Regions from separate parts of the Halomonas sp. PAMB 3232 genome, predicted to be linked through region 2. Evidence: predicted binding sites of a transcription regulator. Region 2 holds the regulator's gene; the other holds the start of a gene.

Region 1 (7,456 bases), 340 kb from region 2:
CGCTGTTGATGCGCAGACCGGAAGAGAGACGCTCTTGTGCCTGAGCCAGCATGCTCTGCGAAGCGCGCAGGTTATTCTGGCCGATCATGGAGGTGATGTTGGTATTGATAACGGACATGGATGAGATCCTCGGTATTTTATGGCCTGAGAAGGGCCTACAGGTCGGCGACTGCGTCGCCGTTATTATAATTAACGGCCGTTAACGTGGATTCTTGAATGGTTTAAAGCCGTTTTGTGAAAATAATTTTGCTTGCAGAAAGAACGAAAAACGGGGCCAATTGGCCCCGTTACTCTAGCTGTCAATGGCAGCACTTACCCGACTATTAGCCCAGCAGAGACAATACCGACTGCGGCGTCTGGTTCGCCTGGGCCAGCATCGACGTACCCGCCTGCTGGAGGATGTTGGCGCGCGTCATGTTCGACACTTCCTTGGCGTAGTCGGCGTCCTCGATTCGCGAGCGTGCTTCGGACAGGTTGGTCGAGGTGGTCGCCAAGTTGTCGATCACGGAGTCGAAGCGGTTCAGCGTAGCACCCAAAGTAGCGCGGTTGGTATCCAGTGTTTTAGTAGCAGTATCAACGGCATCGATCAGGCTTTGGAAGCTGGTGTGGGCGCCAGCTCCGCTAGCGGCCGTAAAGGTAGTCCCTGCGACAATCCCTCCCGACGCGCCAGTCAAACCAAGGCCCGACACGGTAGCGTCAACAGTTTTAACATTGATGACGTCTTCAACATCGGTATTGGAACCGACCTGGATGCTCAGGCTGCCGCTGGCGTTAAGAAGATTGGTACCGTTGAAATTGTTGCTGCCCGCTACGCGGTCGATCTCGGCCAAACGCTCGTTGATCTCGGTTTCGATTGCGGCGCGATCATCGTCGGTGTTGGTGTCGTTGGCACCCTGAACCGCCAGCTCACGAATACGCTGCAGGTTGTCGTTGATCTGGTCCAGGCCGCCTTCCATGGTTTGAACGAGCGAGATACCGTCGCTGGCGTTACGGCTCGCCTGATCCATACCCTTGATCTGGGCGGTCATCTTGTTGGCGATCGCCTGACCTGCTGCGTCGTCGGAGGCGCTGTTGATACGCAGGCCGGAAGAAAGACGCTCCTGCGCCTGAGCCAGCATGCCCTGGGACTTGCTCAGGTTGTTCTGGCCAATCATGGAAGTAATGTTGGTATTGATGACGGACATGGGGTAATCCTCTGTGTTTAGTGGCCCAGGAGAGGCCTTTAAATCGGCGCTTGCATCGCCGTTATTATAATTAACGGCTGTTGGAGGCACTTCTTTAGGCCTTTCGCGCGATTCACATGAGAAAAATGCGCGAGGCGCCCAACGAAAAACGGGGCCTTGCGGCCCCGTCGTTCACTTCGCTCGTGGTACTACTGCTTGAGCGATTAACCCAGCAGAGACAGTACAGACTGCGGGGTCTGGTTAGCCTGGGCCAGCATGGACGTACCCGCCTGCTGAAGGATGTTGGCACGTGTCATGTTCGACACTTCTTTCGCGTAGTCGGCATCTTCGATGCGTGAGCGCGCTTCGGAAAGGTTAGTAGTCGTGGTCGCCAGGTTATCGATCACAGAGTCGAAGCGGTTCAGCGTGGCACCCAGAGTCGCACGCTGCGTGTCGAGCGACTTGACGGCGGTATCGACATTGTCGATCAGCGTCTGGAAGTTGTCGTGAGTCGCGCCGGCACCGGAGAGAGCCGCCGCAGACCCGCTAACACCCAGCGCACTGCTAGTTGCGTCGAAAGTATTGACGGTAATAGTGTCGTTGCCGCTGGTGTTAGAACCGACTTGGATATTGAGCGCCGTGCTCGCGCCGCTTGACAACAGGTTAGTGCCGTTGAAGTTGTTGCTGCCCGCTACGCGGTCGATCTCAGCGATACGCTCGTTGATCTCGGTGGTGATCGCCGCGCGGTCATCGGCGGTGTTAGTGTCGTTAGCACCCTGTACCGCCAGTTCACGAATACGCTGCAGGTTGTCGTTGATCTGGTCCAGGCCGCCTTCCATGGTTTGAACGAGCGAGATACCGTCGCTGGCGTTACGGCTCGCCTGATCCATACCCTTGATCTGGGCGGTCATCTTGTTGGCGATCGCCTGACCTGCTGCGTCGTCGGAGGCGCTGTTGATACGCAGGCCGGAAGAAAGACGCTCCTGCGCCTGAGCCAGCATGCCCTGGGACTTGCTCAGGTTGTTCTGGCCGATCATGGAAGTGATGTTGGTATTGATGACGGACATGGGGTAATCCTCTGTGTTTAGTGGCCCAAGAGAGGCCTATAAATCGGCGCTTGCATCGCCGTTGTTATAATTAACGGCGAAGCGGGGCGATCCTTTAGCTCATTTACCCACTTTTTTATGAAAATTTGGCCTTGAAACTATAACGGGGCCTTACGGCCCCGCTGATAAAATAAATTGTCGTTACGAACGAGAGCGTATTAGCACCGTTTCGTTTGATAGCAAGGTTTACTACTTCTGCATATTGCTCAGCATATCGAACTGCTGGCCCAGGTAGCTGCTCATGGAGTTCATCTGCGCAATCATGCCATCGAGCTGGGCAAACTGCTTACGATAGCGCTCCACGTTGCGCTCGATGCTGGCTTCCATGCGCTCCTTGCGCTTATCGAGACTCTCGATTCGCTGTTCTGCACTGGTGACCGAGCTTTTAATGAGGCCATCTTCTGAGGTAATGGTCGTCAATGTTGTGCTGAGGCGCCCTGCAAAGCCTGCTTCCTTGCTGTCACCAGCGAAGAAGGCAGATAGGCCTTCAGGGTCGTTGGCAACAGCGGCATCGAGCTTTTCTTCGTCGACCTTCAAGCGCCCGCGCTCATCAATCGAGATTCCGATTTCAGACAGCCGCGTGATATCGCCGCCCGCCAAGCTGTCGCTCACGTCACGACTCAAGCGGTTTTCGATAGTGCGTACGGTACGGTCACCTATCAGCTCGCCCGAGATCTCGCCTTCGCCGTTGAACTTGGTCATGCGCTCTACGGTCGATTTCATTTCGTTGTAGTTACTGACGAAGTTATTGATCGCCTCCTTCAAGGAGTCGTTGTCTCGCTCGATCACCAGGGTGGCGGGGGATTCCGACACGGCGGTGAGATCGAGCGTTACACCCTCAATAGCGCCTTCGACGCGGTTGGTCTTGCTGGTGATCGCGATGCCGTTGACGTTGAGCGCAGCGTCCTGGCCTGGCCGCACCGTCGTGCTATCCATTGAAAGCCCATCGAGACCGGAAAACCCTGTGAGCGAGGCGTCCTTGCCGGTTTCCTTTGAGCTGAGCGCCAAACGGTATCCGGTGCCATCGTTGACAAGCGAGGCGGTAACACCCGACTCCTTATTTGCATTGATCTGATCGCGTACCTGGGCTAGCGTGCTGCCTGCCTTGATATCGACGTCAAGGCTCGTCTGCGTAGTGCCCGCGCCGAAATTGAGCTTCAATTTCGTATCAGTAGCAGTGAGCTCCTGATCCAGCGCCACACTATTGGACGCCGCGCTGCCGGCACGAGCCAGCTGAGACACGCTAATTTCAAAGCGCCCAGGGTTGGCCTTCTCACCCGCCGTGGCCAGAACGCCACTGCCGGTTACCGTGCTTTTTTGCTGTTTGAAGGTCGAGGCATCGTTTAGCGCCTTGACCGAGGTGTTGACCCGGTCCATCGCCGACTCAAGACGCCCATAGGCCGAAATTTTGGTCTTTTGAGCACTTTGCTGCTGTAAAACGGGGGTAAGCTTCTGGCGCTCAGCGGCTTTAAGCTGATCCACCAGACCGTTCAAGTCCAACCCGGAACCTACACCAAGCGCGGAGATTGATGCCATGGGTTAAATCCTCGAGTAATAAGTAGCAAAGAGTATGGGTTGATTACCTTGTTTATCGGCGGGGTGATAACGAACTTTAGGCACCTTCAAAAGATACCTCTAAAAAAAGCCCAGCGTTGTAGCTGGGCATTTCCTGTCCGTGAGAGCTGGGCCTAGCTCTGGTTGGTTTGGGCCAGCATTCCCAACTGCTGTTCGAGATAGGCACCCGTCTGATTCATTTGCGCCACCATGCTATCCATTGCTTGAAACTGAACACGATAACGCTCGACGGTTTGCCCGATGCGCTCTTCGGTTCGGCTATAGCGCTCCTGTAGCGACTCGACGCGGCTTTCTGCATTTTCTTTGGCCGTATCAAGGCGGCCGCCATCGCCTACCAGGCGCTCAAGAGACGTATTGATTTGTCCGGCCATGCCGCCTCCTTCGCTGCTCCCTGCGAAAAATTGGGCCAGCCTGTCCGGCTGGGTGGCAATGACGTTATCCAGCTTTTCGTCATCGACCTTTAGCGTACCGTCGGTTTGCAATGAAATGCCGACGTCGGACAGTACGTTGAAGCCGTCACCGCCGGTCATACCGCTAATAGCCTGACGGAGCTCGCGCTCGACGGCTCGTGTAGTCGCATCAGCGTTCAAGCCTCCCGACTGGCCCGTTTCCACATCGAAGTTGGTCAAGGTATTCAAGGTGCTCTTGAGCGTGTTGAAGCTTTCCACAAAGGTATTCACGTTCTCACGCAGTGCTTCATTATCCTGCTCGACCTTGATGGTACTCGAAGTACCGGCCTCCGTGAGCGTCAAGGTCATTCCTTGAATGGCGCCCTCGACCTGGTTGGAGGCACTGACGATATCGATACCGTTGACGTTGAACGCCGCGTTCTGTCCCTTTTGCACGACCTGAGTGTCCGAGGTGGTGACATCACCGGATAGAATGGTCGAGAAATTGGTACTTTCGATACTGGCATCAGCGCCGGTCTCGCTCGACATGACCGAGAGCCGATACCCTTGCCCGTCATTGATGATAGAGGCAGTCACCTGACCGCCGCCTTGATCGTTGATGGCGTCTCGAATGTCTTCAAGCGAACTGCCATCGGCGATCGTGATCTCGGGCATACTGCCTTCAGTCAGTGCGAAGCTGAGCGTCTGCTCACCGCTGACAACACTTTCATCAGCGCTATCCAAACGCTCTGTCACGAGGCTACCAGCAGTTGCCAGTTGATCCACCTCTACGTCGTACCGGCCCGCCTGTGCTTCGCTGGACGCAATGGCGATAACACCGTCGCCCTCGACATTGGTGGTGAGGCTTTCAAACGACGACGTATCGTTCAACGCCTGGGTGGCATCCTGGAACGTGGAAACCGCGCTTTTGAGCGCTCCATAGGCAGAGACGGTCGTGTTGGCAGATTGAACCTGCTCGGCAATGGGCTGAAGTTTGGCGCGCTCGGCGGTTTGAAGCTGATCCAATAGCCCGTTTAAATCGAGCCCCGAGCCAATGCCCAGTGAAGATATGGAAGCCATCGATTGCTGCCCCTTTAAATGTGATCGCCTGCTCTTTAGGCGAGCTGAAATTTGCCTGTGTCAATGCATTGATTATCGGCAAATCGCGCAGTGTCTTTAGCCTTTATCCCACTTTTAACTTAGTAAACGGTTATTTTCTGTAATCTTTACGACTTTTTCGGTTAAAAGAGCCACCCAAGAGGAAATAACCGCAGGGCGCAATACGTACCGAACCCAAGCGTTGAACACGCCAAAAACTTAGACCTTGGTCTAAATAGGTCAGCTCCATTACACTAGGGAAACGTTGTTCGTTAAACGATGGAGCATTCAATGCCCTGCGAAGGTGACACCCCCGGCGCCCCTGCCGCCGTAGATGCGTCTCGGCTGCGTCAGTGCCTATTCACACTGGCAGAGCTTTTGTACGTGAACGGTCATGTGTTGGAAACCGTGACGCTGCCCGGCTGCGGGTTGGCAAAGCGCGAGATCGCGGCGCTCGATGAGCAGGATGCGGGCTGGGCGGCGTGTCGTGAAATGCTTGAATCAAACGCGGCGGGAATGACCAATCAGGAAGGGCGTTTCGTGCTAACGGCGCTGGGCCGGGACATCATGTTCGACCTGTTCGGTCAGGGCGCGGCGGACTGCGCCTAGCGCAAAAGGCTCCGCTCGAACGTAAAAACGCCCGCATTTGCGGGCGTTTGTGTTTGGCACGGCGCCTTGATTAGCGCAGGCCAAGCATCGAAAGAATGAACAGCACGACGACGACCAGACCCACGATATAGATGATGTTACGCATTGCGGCGCTCCTTGCTTTTTTGCGTTTTAGGAAAATCAAAGGGTTGCTTACCCATCGAGGCAACATTCTCATCCTAGCAGGCTTTCGGGCGGTTTGCGTAATTTACGTGCGCGCAACCGCCGCACGCTCTACGCTTTTTAAAAGCCTCGTTGGTATTGCAAAAAGGAAAGCCCATGCGCGTGCGAATGTTCTCTCGGGCGGTGATGCTCGTGCTGGGGTTAGCGCTCTTGAGCGAAGGGGCGCTGGCCCAAACGCCCTCCGACGCGGCCTTCAAGGCGCTCGATGAGCAGGCCAGTGCGCTCGACCGGCTGCATACGGTCGTGGTGGCGGTGGACGGGCATCGGGTACATGAATTTCATCAGGGTGGGCCGGGGACGAGCACGCCGGTCAACGTGAAGTCGCTCTCCAAGACGGTGCTGGCGGCCATTACCGGTGCGGCGATTGAAGCCGGCGTAATCGACTCCCTCGACCAGCGGTTGGTCGAACTACTGGGTGAGCGCGTCCCAATGGGGCTGGACCCGCGCGTGAGCGACATCACCCTCGAGAACCTGCTTTCCATGCAGGCGGGGCTCGAGCGTACCTCCGGCGAGAACTACAGCGGCTGGGTCGCGAGCCCCAACTGGGTGGAAAACGCCCTTTCTCGCCCCTTCGTGGACGAGCCCGGCGGGCGCATGCTCTACTCCACCGGCTCGAGCCACCTGGTCTCCGCCGCACTTACTTACGGCAGCGGTGAATCCACCTACCAGCTTGCCCAGCGCCTGTTGGCTGAGCCTCTTCACATCACCCTTCCCCGCTGGCTGCAGGACCCGCAAGGCGTTTTTTTTGGCGGCAACGACATGCAGCTCTCACCGCGCGCGCTGGTCGAGATCGGTGAGCTGTACCGGCTGGATGGCGTAGTCGATGGCGAGCGACTACTACCGGAAGGCTATGTGGAGGCGTCCTGGACGCCGCGGGGCCGGTCGCCCTGGACGGGGGATGGCTATGGGCTTGGCTGGTTCGTGACCACTTTCGGCGACACGCCGGTCTACTACGGGCGCGGCTATGGCGGCCAGGCACTGTTCGTGATCCCGGAGCGCGCGATGACGGTGGCGATCACCTCCAACCCCAACCCGCCGTCCCCCGGTGGGCAGTTTCAGCAGCAGCTGAATCGGCTGGTAGCCCGCTTGTTACAAGCGCCACGCTAATGCTCGCTGGGTCACGCGGCGCGTTGCTCTTTCATTCACTCTTTTTTGTGCGACTGGCTCATCAGGTAGAGCGTAGCGGCCAGCGCCAGCACTGAAAGCGCTAGATAAATGGCCTCGAGCGGCGTCGTGAAGCGAATATCCACCACGGCGCGAAAGAACTCGATGATGACGGCCAGGATCACCACCC
Region 2 (8,403 bases):
AACGCCGCCAGCCAGCCGGAAACCCTGGAAGAGGTAGTGCTGCGCTACCGCCAGGCGGCGCGGGCGGCCGGGGCGGAGCTCGACGACTGCATCATTACCAAGCAGGACGAGGCGGGCCGGCTGGCGCCGCTTCTGGATATCGTCATGCGCTTTGGCCTGCGCGTACTTTTCTGCTCCAACGGCCAGCGCGTACCGGAGGACATGCAGCTGGCCGAGCCGACGGCGCTGGTGGACCAGGCGCTCACCCACGCCATGACCGACGTGCGCGAGCGCGAACCCGCCCGCCCGGCCTGGTCGAGCGAGGCGCTGGCGCCGCGTTGGTCGCGGGAAGTGCTGGGCCAGGGGCGGCGCCTTGGCCTGCTGATGGCGAGCCTTCGCGAGCGCGTTGCCGGCTTCTCTCTGCTGGAGGCGAGCTGGGATATCGCCGCGCTGCCCGGCGTGCTCCACGACCAGCGTTTGGCAGCGCTTGCAGACCGCTCTCATGAGCAGCGCGCGCTGGGGGTGGTGTGGTCGCCCCGGCGCGCCGAGCGCGGCATGGAGTGGTCGATGCCGGATCTGAATCTCGATGCCGACGGACGCCTCTGTGCGCTGACGCTTTTACAGCACCGCCAGAGCGCCGGCTGGCAGGCGCGCATCGATGCGCAGCGCCAGGCCGCGGTGCATCTGCTGCCCACCCTGGTCGAGGGCGAAACGCTTAACGCGCTGGAAGCCGAGCGCTTGACCTGGGTCAGCCGGGTCAGCGGAAGCCAGCGGGTATACTGGCAGGGCGAGCGCTACGCCATGGCCGCGCTGTTTGACGAGGCGACCCTGGGCCACCAGGTGCCCGTGCGCTTTCGCGGTCAGTCGCTTTCGCTCTACAGCGCCCACGCCGAGGTTACCGACGTCGCGGGCCGGCGGCTGCTCGCCTGGCGCGGCGAACTGCGCGACCCGGAAACATCGCGGCGGGTCGCCAAGCGCTATTGGCTCACGCCGGCGCGGCTGGGGAGCGAGGCGCTGTCGCTTTTGATCACCCAGCTGCAAAGTGAAGGCACGGTAGCGCTGACCAAACGCGTTTGGCGCGCGCTCAAGGAGTCGGACGGCGGCGAGGTCAGCGCTGAGCTACGGCTCTTGATGGCCAGCGGCGTAGCGTGCGTGGCCACCCACCTGGACAGCGCCGAGGACGAAGAGGCCCAGGCGTTGCAGCAGGATTTACTGCGCCTTTTGGGTAGCCCGCGCAAGCGCCGCGATAGCGCGCTGGCGGACGCGATCATGCACTTTCTAATGACCCGCGACGCGATCCGTCAGTTTGGCAGCGTCAGCCGCGAGACCTTTGCATGAGCGGCCAGGACCAGGCCGCGGGGCTGCGCCAGTGGGCGAACCTGCGCACCGGCCAGTCGGCCGACGCGCAAGGCGACGACGATGTGCGGCAGGCTCAGGCGTTGGAGGCGAGCGAAGCCGATGCGCGCGCTGTCGATGCGCCCGTCGCGGACGCGCATGTCGCCAACGCGCACGTCGCAGACGCGCATGTCGCAGACGCGCATGTCGCCAAAATACCGCTCGCCGTGGTCGGGCTTGGGTCGAAGCAGCGCGAGCCGGTGATCGCGCGCCTCGACGAGTGGTCGCGGCTTGGCCGGCGCTGGGCGGCAACGCCAGAGAGCTGGGAGGTCGTGCCGGTGGACGCCGATGCGCCGCTCCAGGCGCTCTGCGCGCGCTACTCGCGCTGGGCGCTGTGGGTGCGAAGCGACGCCGAGGCGTTCGCCGCCATGTACCGCACGCTGCGCCTGGTCAGCGAACACCAGGGGCCCAAACGGCTGTTGGCGCTGCATGAGCCGGGCCTGCCCCGCGCCGGGCTGCTCGAGAATCTGCGCGCGGCGGCGACGGCGTACCTGGGGATCGAACTGCTGCTTTTGGCCAGGTAGGCCATACTGAGTGAGCCACTATGGTTAGGTTATGCTAATGAGAAACGTCATTCTCGCAGCGCTGAGGGGGGTGGTGGCCAGCGGGCTTTCTCTGTCGGCCCTGGCGGGCGGGGGCAGCTGGAGTGTCGATACGACTGGGCTGATGGTCGCGATGAGCGACCGGGCAAGTGCCAGCCAGGCGCTCGCGCCGCCGCCCAGTGCCGAGATTCATCAGGGGCGCATCGAGCGCGTCAACTGGCGCTTCGAAGCGCCGCCGGGGGCCGATATCCATGCCTGGCTTTGCCACCCGGAGCGCTGCGTCGCCCTCGACGGCCAGCGCGGCAGTGCCACCGGCCTTGCCGGGCTCAATGCCGGTGCGCCGCTCGAGTTTCGTTTCGCGTTGGGGCGTGGCCAGCCGCCGGTGAGGGTGAGAGGGCTTCAAGTGATTGTGAACTATCAGTGACCAGCGATTAGCCAGGGGCACGCCGATGTATACAGCAAAGGGAAGAATCCAACACAGCGATATGGTCAACCAGCACATGCCGCTGGTGCGTCGCCAGGCGCTGGCGTTGCAAGTTCGTTTGCCGGCCAGCATCGAGCTCGACGATCTGATCCAGGCCGGCATGGTAGGGCTTTTAGAGGCGCTGGGGCGTTTTGATGCCGCCCAGGGGGCGAGCTTCGCCACCTTTGCTAGCCAGCGAATTCGCGGCGCAATGGTCGATGAGCTGCGCACCCGGGACTGGCTGCCGCGCAGCGTACGCCGCTCGGCCCGGGCCATGGACGAGTCCGTGCGCCGGCTGGAGCAAAGCCTTGGCCGCCCCCCGGAAGAGAGCGAGATCGCCCGCGATCTGGACATGCCAATTAACGAGTACCAGCAGCTTCTGGCGGACACTAATAGTGGCCATCTGCTGCCTTTTGAGGAGCTTCTGGAGGAGGGCGGCGAGCCGATTCAGGAGTCGCTGAACGCGCCTTTCGAGGAGCTACTGGACGGCCAGCAGCGCGAAACCCTGATTGCCGCGATCGAGGCGCTGCCGGAGCGCGAAAAGCTGTTGATGGCGCTTTACTACCAGGAAGAGCTCAACCTCAAGGAGGTGGGCGCGGTGCTGGGCGTCACCGAGTCGCGCGTGTCGCAGCTACACAGCCAAGCCATCAGCCGTTTGCGGGCGCGTCTGCACGAGCCGGACTAAACCTTTTCACTGTTAACCCCAACCGGCGAGGAGCCGTCGATGAACCCCTCTACCCTGATTGGAATAGGCGCCAGCATCCTCTTGCTGGTGAGCGTGCTGTTCTTTACCGCAGAGTCCGCGGCAAGCTTCATCAACCTGCCCGGGCTTGCCATCGTCATCACCGGCACGCTGGCGGCGACCTTCATCAGCTATCCGCTCAAGGAAGTGGTGCGCGTGGTACGCCTGGTGGGGCTGGTATTTCGCCGCGAGAATACCTATGTGCGCGACGACATCGACGAGCTAGTCTCCATGGCCAGGCTCTGGTTCAAGGGCGACGTGCGCGCAGTGGAGCGCGAGCTCGAACACACCCGCAACCCGTTTTTGCGCACCGGCATCCAGCTCGTCATCGCCAACACCAAGGAAGACGAGATCTTTGACATGCTGCGCTGGCGTATCGCCAGGCTCAAGGCCCGCGAGCACGCCGAGGCGCAGATCTTTCGCACCATGGCGACCTACGCGCCGGCGTTTGGCATGATCGGTACCCTGGTGGGGCTGGTCAACATGCTCGAAGTCATGGACGCCGGGGATCTCGAGGTGATCGGCCCGCGCATGGCGGTGGCGCTTCTCACCACCTTCTACGGCATCCTGCTGGCGAACCTGGTGTTCAAGCCGGTGGCGGTGAAGCTCGAGCGGCGCACCGAGGAGCGCTTGATCACCATGAACATGGTGCTCGAAGGCATTTCGCTGATCACCAAGCGCCGGCTGCCGTCGTTCATCGAAGAGACGCTGAACTCGTTCGTGGCCAACTACCACGACGAGATCAACGACCCCCACGTGAAGCCGCGCCCGGGCAGCGGCGTCGCGGCGAAAGGCTAGCGCCATGCTCAATTGTGACGCCCGCCACGCGCTGGAAACGCCCTTTACCGGCGGCGACGGCGAGGAGGGGTGGCTGACCAGCTACCTCGACGTATTGACCCTTCTGATCACGCTGTTCGTGCTCCTGCTGGCACTGACGCCGGCGGGTAGCGGCGGCGAGGCATCAAACGAAGGCCAGGGCCTTCAGCCGCTCTCCTCGGGAATCTTGCCGCGCGACAGCGGTCTATCGCCGGCCATGGCCGCGCTCGACATTCAGGGCGTAAGCGTCAGCCAGGGGCGCGAAGGCGTGACCCTGCGCATCGACGACAGCCTGCTGTTCGCCAGCGGCGCCGCCGAGTTGACCCCCCAGGGAGAAGGCGTGCTCGAGCGATTGAGCGAGGTGATCGACACCTTCGAGGGCGAGGTGTCGGTGGAAGGCCATACCGATAACGTGCCGATTTCGACCGCGGCGTTCGCCTCCAACTGGGAGCTTTCGACCGGGCGGGCGATCGCGGTGGTGCGCCATCTCGAGCAGGAGGGCGTGGCGCGGCAGCGGCTACGCGCCGTGGGCTACGCCGACACGCGCCCGCTCGCCGGCAACGACACGCGGGAAGGGCGCGCCGCCAACCGCCGCGTCGAATTCGTGCTGCGAACTCCCGCCCCGGAGCCGGCGCGGGTTACGCCTTAAGCCCCGGCGCAGCGTCGCTGCATCTCCTGAATCGCCTGGCCGGCGCCGTCGAGATCAAACGTCATGGTCCAGGGCGTGGCACTCCCCTGCTCGAAGCCGATGAACAGCTGCTCGCCTTCACTCATGCGCGCCAGTAGCGCGTCGAGCTCGCCCAGGTAGAAGTGGCTGTAGAAGCCGTCATCCCCCTCTTCGACGATGAACTCCGCCATGGTCTCCATGATCGGCGTCTGGTCGACGCGCAGCCGCGCCGGGACCAGGTTCACCGCGCGGCTCTCGGACTGCGTCTCTTTTAGGGTCACGCGTAGTTCGAGCCAGGGCAGGTGGCACACACCTTCGGTAGCGTTCACGCTCAAAATGGCGTCCGAATAGCTTTCGGCCTCCAGCGCGCGAAAGTGACGCTGGCCGGCATCGGTGGTCGTCGCGGCGTGCCAGGCGCCGAAGGCGGTGTCATCGCTGACCGGATAGCGCGCCGCCTGGGCGGCGGTGGCGAAAACGAAGAGCCCGGCGACGCCGAGCGCGGCCGCGGCAACAGTGTGAGACGTCATGGGACGGTTCGCCGAGTATTGATGTCGAGAAAAGATACGCATCACTCCGACTGGCCGAGCAGCGGCCGTACGTTGTCGCTTAAGTAACAGTCGTCGAACTCGCCTTCGGCGGCAAGCGCCGCCAGGTCCGGGATGTTGATGTGATGGCGGTCGCGATAAATGAGCCCCGCCTCGCTAAGCGCGGTGAACGTGCGGCTGACGTGCACCGGGCTGAGTCCCAGTACGTCGGCGAGCTGCTCCTGGGAGAGCGGCAGGCGAAACTGCCCGGTCAAAGCCGGGTTGGTCTGGCTCAGGCGGACGTACATCTCGTGGATGAAGTGGGCCATTTTTTGGCGGGCGGTGCGTCTTGCCAGGTTCACCAGCCGCTCGGTCAGAAGCGACTGCTGGCGGCTGCTGATGGCGAACATGACCGAGGTCAGCGGCAGCGACTGGCTGAACAGATCGATCATCCGCTTGTGCGGAAAACGGCACACCACGGCGTCGGTGATGAAGCGCACGTTTTCCAGCCGCTGGGAGAAGGCGAATTCGCGCAGGCCGATGATGTCACCGGGCAGGTACACCTCCATGATGTGACGATCGCCGTTTTCCAAATGGCGATAGGAGTAGGCCCAGCCGCTTCGCAGCGTGCAAAACTCCTGAGCGGGGTCCTTCATCTCCCACAGAAGTGACCCTGCCTTTTGATCGAGCGGGCTCTCTTCGAGCGAATCAAGCAGCTGCTCTTCGTCTTTTGACAACGAGTAATAATGGTTGAAGTGGCGAACAATACAGCTCTTTTCCTGACTCATGCTCGGTGTCTCCTTCTCTTGACTGCGTGCCCGGGCTGTGCCGCCGCTCAGGGCCGGCGGTGACGGCCAAAGGGGAACGATACGGCGGCTTGCCTGACATTGCCTTATCGTTTTTTTATTTTTTCACTTCTTTTTTTGCAATAGCGGCGCCAAAAATTGCCCGGTATGCGAGCCTTTTTTCTTCACCAGCTGCTCCGGGGTGCCCTCGGCGATGATCCGCCCGCCGCCGGAGCCGCCTTCCGGGCCCAGATCGACGATCCAGTCCGCAGTCTTGATCACATCGAGATTGTGCTCGATGACCACGATGGTGTTGCCGTGATCGCGTAGGCGGTGGAGCACCGTCAAGAGCTGGCGAATATCCTCGAAGTGTAGACCGGTGGTCGGCTCATCCAGAATGTAGAGCGTCTGGCCGGTATCGCGTTTGGCAAGCTCGCGGGCAAGCTTCACCCGCTGGGCTTCGCCGCCGGAAAGCGTGGTCGCGCTCTGACCCAGGCGAATGTAGGAGAGCCCGACGTCCAGAAGCGTCTGCAGGCGCCGCGCGATGGCCGGTACCGGGCTGAAGAACTCGAGACCCTCCTCGACGGTCATTTCCAGCACGTCGTGAATGTTCTTGCCCTTGTAATGAATATCCAGGGTTTCGCGGTTGTAGCGCTTGCCCTTGCACACGTCGCAAGGCACGTAGATGTCCGGCAGAAAGTGCATTTCTACCTTGATCATGCCCTCGCCCTGGCACGCTTCGCAGCGTCCGCCCTTGACGTTGAAGCTGAAACGCCCGGGCTTGTAGCCTCGCGAGCGCGCCTCCTGGGTGCCGGCGAACAGCTCGCGGATCGGGGTAAAGATGCCCGTGTAGGTTGCCGGGTTGGAGCGCGGCGTGCGCCCGATCGGGCTTTGATCGATGTCGATGACCTTGTCGAGCTGGTCGAGCCCTTCGATGGCGCTGTAGGGCGCCGGTGTCATGGTGGTGGCCCGGTTGAGATCGCGGGCGGCGATCGGCATCAGGGTGCCGTTGATCAGCGTCGACTTGCCCGAACCCGATACCCCGGTGATGGCGATGAACAGCCCCAGCGGCAGCGTAAGCGTGACATTTTGCAGGTTGTTGCCCGTCGCCCCGCGCACCACCAGCTGCTTTTCCGGATTGCCGGGAATGCGATACGGCGGCACGGCGATTTCGCGAGTGCCGCAAAGGTACTGCCCGGTCAACGAGTTCTTGTTGTCCATGATGTCCTGGGGCGTGCCCTGGGCGACGATCTCACCACCGTGCACGCCGGCACCCGGACCGATATCGAGGACGTGATCGGCGGCGCGGATCGCGTCCTCGTCGTGCTCGACGACGATCACGGTGTTGCCCAGGTCGCGAAGTCGCTCCAGCGTCTTTAACAGGCGATCATTGTCGCGCTGGTGCAGGCCGATCGAGGGTTCATCGAGAATGTACATGACCCCGACCAGCCCCGCGCCGATCTGGCTCGCCAAACGGATACGCTGCGCCTCGCCGCCGGAGAGCGTGTCGGCGCTGCGCTCGAGGTTCAGGTAGTCGAGCCCGACGTTGACCAGAAACTCCAGGCGCGAGTGGATCTCGTTGACGATCTTCTCGGCGATCTCGCCCTTGCGCCCGGGAAGCGCGAGGTTGGCAAAGTAGTCCCAGGCCTCGCCGATCGGCGTGCGCACGATGTCGGCGATGTTGCGATCGTCGACGAAGACGTGGCGCGACTCGCGACGCAAGCGCGTGCCGTTACAGGCGGTACAGGGCTTCATGGCGATGTACTTGGCCAGATCGTCGCGCACCATGTTCGATTCGGTTTCCCGATAGCGGCGCTGCATGTTGGGCAGCACGCCTTCGAACGCGTGCTCGCGGGTCACCTTGCGCCCGCGGTCGCTGACGTAGCTAAACGGCACGGGTTCGTTGCCGCTGCCGTTGAGAATGATGTCGCGCTGGCGTTTGGAGAGCTCGTTCCAGGGCGTTTCGAGGGCGAAATCGAAGTGGCTGGCCAGCGCCTGAAGCTGGGTGAAGTAGTAGATATTGCGCCGGTCCCAGCCCTTGATCACGCCTTCGGCAAGCGACAGCTCGTCGTGGCTGATCAGCTTCTCCGGGTCGAAATACTGCTGGATGCCGAGACCGTCGCAGGTGGGGCAGGCACCGGCGGGGTTGTTGAACGAGAACATGCGCGGCTCGAGCTCGGAGAGCGAGTAGCCGCACACCGGGCAGGCGAAGCGCGAGGAGAACGCCAGGTCCTCCCGGTCGCCGTCCATGAAGTGGATCATCGCCGTGCCGTCGGCCAGGTTCAGCGCGGTCTCGAAGGACTCGGCCAAGCGCTGGGCGATATCGTCGCGCACCTTGAAGCGATCCACGACCACGCTGATGTCGTGTTTCTTACGCTTGTCGAGCGGGGCGATGTCGTCGAGTTCGAGGATCTGGCCGTCGATCTGCACGCGCACGAAGCCCTGGGCGCGAAGCTCGGCCAGAAGCTGCAGATGCTCGCCCTTGCGGCC

The links. Region 2 encodes FliA, which starts transcription of late flagellar genes. Its sites were predicted from a motif close to CTAAAGTTNNNNNNNNNNCNGCCGATA; they were not measured.
Region 1: RN346_RS14550 (flagellin) is a predicted target of FliA. The motif match lies at 1,256-1,282, and genes of this name have one in related genera.

Annotation. Positions count from the first base shown of each region.
Region 1 covers NZ_CP134865.1:3,183,419-3,190,874, forward strand. The annotation lists gene RN346_RS14545 (flagellin) at 1-118, opposite strand, end outside; gene RN346_RS14550 (flagellin) at 324-1,184, opposite strand; gene RN346_RS14555 (flagellin) at 1,388-2,230, opposite strand; gene fliD (flagellar filament capping protein FliD) at 2,459-3,763, opposite strand; gene fliD (flagellar filament capping protein FliD) at 3,958-5,259, opposite strand; gene RN346_RS14570 (hypothetical protein) at 5,623-5,940, shown strand; gene RN346_RS14575 (serine hydrolase) at 6,259-7,269, shown strand; gene RN346_RS14580 (YqhA family protein) at 7,305-7,456, opposite strand, start outside.
Region 2 covers NZ_CP134865.1:3,526,579-3,534,981, reverse strand. The annotation lists gene flhF (flagellar biosynthesis protein FlhF) at 1-1,317, shown strand, start outside; gene RN346_RS16265 (hypothetical protein) at 1,401-1,898, shown strand; gene RN346_RS16260 (flagellar protein FlhE) at 1,936-2,340, shown strand; gene RN346_RS16255 (RNA polymerase sigma factor FliA) at 2,366-3,064, shown strand; gene RN346_RS16250 (motility protein A) at 3,104-3,919, shown strand; gene RN346_RS16245 (OmpA family protein) at 3,924-4,586, shown strand; gene RN346_RS16240 (hypothetical protein) at 4,583-5,131, opposite strand; gene RN346_RS16235 (Crp/Fnr family transcriptional regulator) at 5,173-5,916, opposite strand; gene uvrA (excinuclease ABC subunit UvrA) at 6,040-8,403, opposite strand, start outside.